Regions from separate parts of the Vreelandella vilamensis genome, predicted to be linked through region 2. Evidence: predicted binding sites of a transcription regulator. Region 2 holds the regulator's gene; the other holds the start of a gene.
What was found. The regulator LexA, encoded in region 2, represses DNA repair genes until DNA is damaged. The targets are predictions, from matches to a motif close to TACTGTNTANNTANACAGTA.
Positions count from the first base shown of each region.

Region 1: QC823_RS08650 (LexA family protein) is a predicted target of LexA. The motif match lies at 1,332-1,351, and genes of this name have one in related genera.

Region 1 is NZ_JARWAN010000011.1:99,370-101,546, forward strand. It holds gene QC823_RS08645 (Y-family DNA polymerase) at 1-871, opposite strand, end outside; gene QC823_RS08650 (LexA family protein) at 868-1,317, opposite strand; gene QC823_RS08655 (cold-shock protein) at 1,567-1,773, shown strand; gene hglS (2-oxoadipate dioxygenase/decarboxylase HglS) at 1,972-2,177, opposite strand, start outside.
Region 2 is NZ_JARWAN010000009.1:35,192-37,368, reverse strand. It holds gene QC823_RS07320 (energy-coupling factor ABC transporter permease) at 1-430, shown strand, start outside; gene lexA (transcriptional repressor LexA) at 474-1,145, opposite strand; gene QC823_RS07310 (TetR/AcrR family transcriptional regulator) at 1,435-2,112, shown strand; gene QC823_RS07305 (L,D-transpeptidase family protein) at 2,090-2,177, shown strand, end outside.

The DNA of each region.
Region 1 (2,177 bases), on a different contig from region 2:
ACACCATGACGGCACTGGTCACGCTCTCTTGCTTGCGCAGCTTCTCTCCTGCGCGGGCAGCGTGGTGGCGGAGCGCTTCGCGGAGATCATGCGGGTTGCCGGTGAGCCGCCCAAAGGAGCGCGAGACCATGATCTGCTGTTTGGGCGCGTTCATGTCATCCAGCTGAATCATCGGCTGGCCGCGCAGCTCCCACACCATGCGTTCCTGCACCACGGAGAATCGCTTGCGGACTTGTTTTGGGTCGGCTTCGCGCAGCTGCCAAGCGGTGTTAATCCCCATCACGTTGAGCCGTTCGGCGGTACGTCGCGCCACGCCCCAAAGCTCAGTCACCGGTAGCTGGTTGAGTACGGCGTGAGTGGCGGGGCTATCGGCGTCTAATTGGCACACGCCGGTGGCGTGGTACGCCGGGTGCTTTTTGGCCATGTGGTTGGCGATTTTGGCCAGTACCCGCGTGGGGGCAAACCCCACCGATACCGGGATGCCCGTCCACTTTCGCACGGTGTCGCGAAGCTGCCGCCCGCGCGCTTGAAGCGTCGCCGAGTCGAAGCCTTGAAACCCCATAAAGCTTTCGTCGATGGAGTACACCTCAACATGCGGCGAAAACGCCGCAAGCACCTCGGTGACGCGCCGCGACATATCGCCATACAGCGCATAATTGCTCGATAGCAGTACCGTTTGGCGTCGTATCGGTGGGGGCAGCAGGTGCATGGCGGTGCCCATCTCCACGCCCAACGCTTTGAGCTCGCTTGAGCGCGCGACAATGCAGCCGTCGTTATTGGAGAGCACCCCGACCGGGCGGCCTTCCAGCGCCGGATTAAACACCCGCTCGCACGATACATAGAAGTTGTTGCAATCCACCAGGGCCATCATGGCAGCGGGGCTCCCGGCAGGCTGTGCAGCACGTGGGTGACGACGCCCCACACGTGGGCCTCACGCCCTTCCAACGGGATTAGTGGGTAAGCCGGGTTACTGGCCCGCAGGTACGCCCGCTGCCCAACGCGCTCTAAGCGCTTGACCGTCAGCTCGCCATCGACGGCAATCACAATGATGCGCCCTGGCAGCGCGTCCAGGCTGCGGTCGACAACCAGCAGGTCCCCGTGGTGAATACCGTCGCCAATCATGGAGTCGCCTTCGGCGCGGACAAAATACGTCGACGCCGGGCGTTTCACCACATGACGATGCAGATCCAAGTCGGTATCAAGGTGATCATCCGCCGGGCTGGGAAACCCCGCGCGAACGGCACTGGAGAAAAATGGCAATGAATGCGGTACGGCAGCGGGGTCTGCCCTGCCTATCCATGAAACGGTCAACGACATACTCGCGGCCCTTTAACTGTATATGAAAACAGTATCAGCAAAGAGCGCCGCGAGTGCAACTAACATTTTTCACATTCACTATTGACGGGCACCCCATTAAAGGTGCAAGATGTTCGCAGTTGGTTAGCAAGTCGAACGTTGTCAGCAGTATCGAAGCATATAGCATTGAGTCTGGTGAAAGTTTCTTGTTCTACCCACGGCAATTCGGGTATTTCCCGGCTTAATTTCGCTACATCGAGGATTTCGATCATGGCAACTGGTACAGTAAAGTGGTTCAACGATACTAAAGGCTTCGGCTTCATCGCTCCGGAAGACAATGGCGACGATCTGTTCGCACATTTCTCTGAAATTCAAGCAGACGGCTTTAAATCTCTGCAAGACGGCCAAAAGGTTTCTTTTGACGTCACTCAGGGCAAAAAAGGCCTTCAGGCTTCTAACATCAAGGTTCTGGATTAATATCCGAACTGTGATGTTAATTGCCGGCTAGCCCGGTAAGTCAAAAACCCCGCCAAGTGCGGGGTTTTTGCGTTATGGCACCTTCGTCAGTGATGACATTGACGAATTGATCCCCCAGCATCCGTCTCGAATTCCTTTTTGAGAATGGCCCGCCCGGTCTTGTTGAAGAAACTTAGCTGGTTATTGCCGCACCGCCCGCTAGTAACACACCGTTTGCAACCCCGCCAACACACTCGCTTTCGATGCCCGCTCGCGCTCTGCGTAGAGCGACAGTTCGTCGGTGACCGAAGCACCGAGCGCGTCTTCAAAGGCACCGCGATTCGCGTTACCCGCATAGGCCTCGCTCTGCCCTCCCCCCAGGTTCGATTGGAAAATACCCGCCGCGCTCACCGGTAGAAAGTCTT
Region 2 (2,177 bases):
TAAAGCACCGCTTGCGCTCATTAGCAATGTGATGATTAACGTGGCGATGGTAGTGATTGGCCGTAATGAGTGGTCATTGCTGGGCGTGAATGTGCTAGTCACCGGCATTATTCCGGCATTGGTGGTGGGGATTATCTGGCGACTTGTGGATCGTAAACTGCCTGATAATCTAATGGTTTTTATGTTTGTATGTGGTTTTTTTGGCTCGGCTCTTGCGACGTTGGGAGGCGGCTTGACTGCCGTTGGGCTGATTGTCGCCGCGGGCACCGATCCTGAAGCCGTATATTTGGCACAGGAATATGCACGTTTTCTACCATTATTAATGCCGTCTGAAGCCTTTATCACCGGGATGTTGTTAAGCGTTTTGTTGGTCTACCATCCGAATTGGGTGGCCACATTTAATGACCACCGTTATATCGATATGCAATAGTACGTTTCCCGAAGCTTTTCCCTAAAGCTTCCCGGGGAGGGGTTTACCCAAGGGCTTGGCCGTTACCGCCACGAATGACGCCAACGCCAACACCTTCGATCTCTAACGCTTGAGTACGTAGGTCGATCACAATCGGATCGAACTCTGCGTTTTCGGCAAGCAGTTGAACGTTGTGCCCTTGACGCTTAAAGCGCTTAACAGTGACTTCGTCTTCAATGCGAGCGACAACGATTTGGCCATCACGCACACGTTCTGTGCGATGAACCGCCAGCAGGTCTCCTTCTAAAATGCCCACATCTTTCATTGAGAGTCCCCGTACACGCAATAAGTAATCGGCTTTCGGCGTGAAGTATTCAGGCGGTAGCGGGCAATAGCGATCAATGTGTTCATTAGCTAACACGGGGCTACCCGCTGCGACTTCGCCAATAACCGGCAAGCCGCTAGGCATTGTGCCATCAGCGGTAGACTCGTTTGAGAGCTCTTGCCCCTCGAGAGTTTCTTGCGCGGGCAAGCGGATACCGCGAGAGGTGTTACGGATAATGCGAATGGTGCCTTTGCGTTCTAGTGCGCGCAAGTGCTCTTCGGCTGCGTTAGGGGAGCGAAACCCAAGTGCTTTAGCGATTTCGGCGCGGGTCGGCGGGTAACCGTACTCGCTCATGGTTTTGACAATAAAGTCGTAAACATTCTGCTGACGAGCTGTTAAAGGCCGTGACATCGCAAGCTCCTTTTTTGCAGTTTTGATTTATGCACGTTTTGACATCTCGCTAGTACTGACTCAGTCAATAACGTTAAATGGTTTTGTGTGATTAAGTATACAGTATGTTGCTCTGTCCAGTGCAACCGTTACAGCCAATTTTCCTCATTTTTTCTGGTGCGTTTGTTTAAGCGCAATAAAGCAAATGTCGCGTTAGCGTTAAAAGTGCCCGATTCATCAAACATTGAGCCCGGATATCGCTTGGCGTAATATTCTAAAATGTTTAAAACACTCGTTTTTAGGAGCGACCATGGCTCAGTCTGATACGGTGACACGGATATTGGATACCGCTGAAGTTCTGTTTGCTGAACGCGGTTTTGCGGAAACGTCGCTGCGTAATATCACCAGTAAGGCGCGGGTCAATTTGGCTGCAGTGAACTATCACTTCGGTTCTAAAAAAGCCTTAATTCAAGCGGTGTTCTCTCGCTATCTTGATCCCTTTACACAGCGCTTTCATACCGCGTTAGATGAGCTGGAAGCACGCTACCAAGGGCGGGTAATTCCCCTAGAGGTGCTGCTAGAAACTATGGCCACGACGGTGCTGGCCGTGCCTGCCGAGCGGAATAGCTTGAAGGTGTTCATGCGTCTGCTTGGCCTTGCTTATAGCCAAGCACAGGGGCATTTACGTCGTTTTATTCAAGACGAGTACGGTGATGTGTTCACGCGTTTTACGGAGCTTGTGCGTCAGGCAACACCGACTATCCCCGATGCTGAGCGTTTTTGGCGTCTGCATTTCATGCTAGGAACCGTGATTTTTACGCTCTCAGGATTGGATGCGCTACGCGATATTGCGGAAAAAGACTATCAAGAGCAGGTTTCTGTGCGCGACCTTGTCAGGCGGTTACGCCCCGTCGTCGTCGCCGCGATGAACGCGCCGCTGCCTGCAAGCGCCGATGAGGAGAATTATGCGGACGCCCAAGCTCAGTGAGTTACCGCCCTTGCACGCCTATTGGCTGGAGATTGATACTCAGTGCCAGACGCTTACTTCATGGA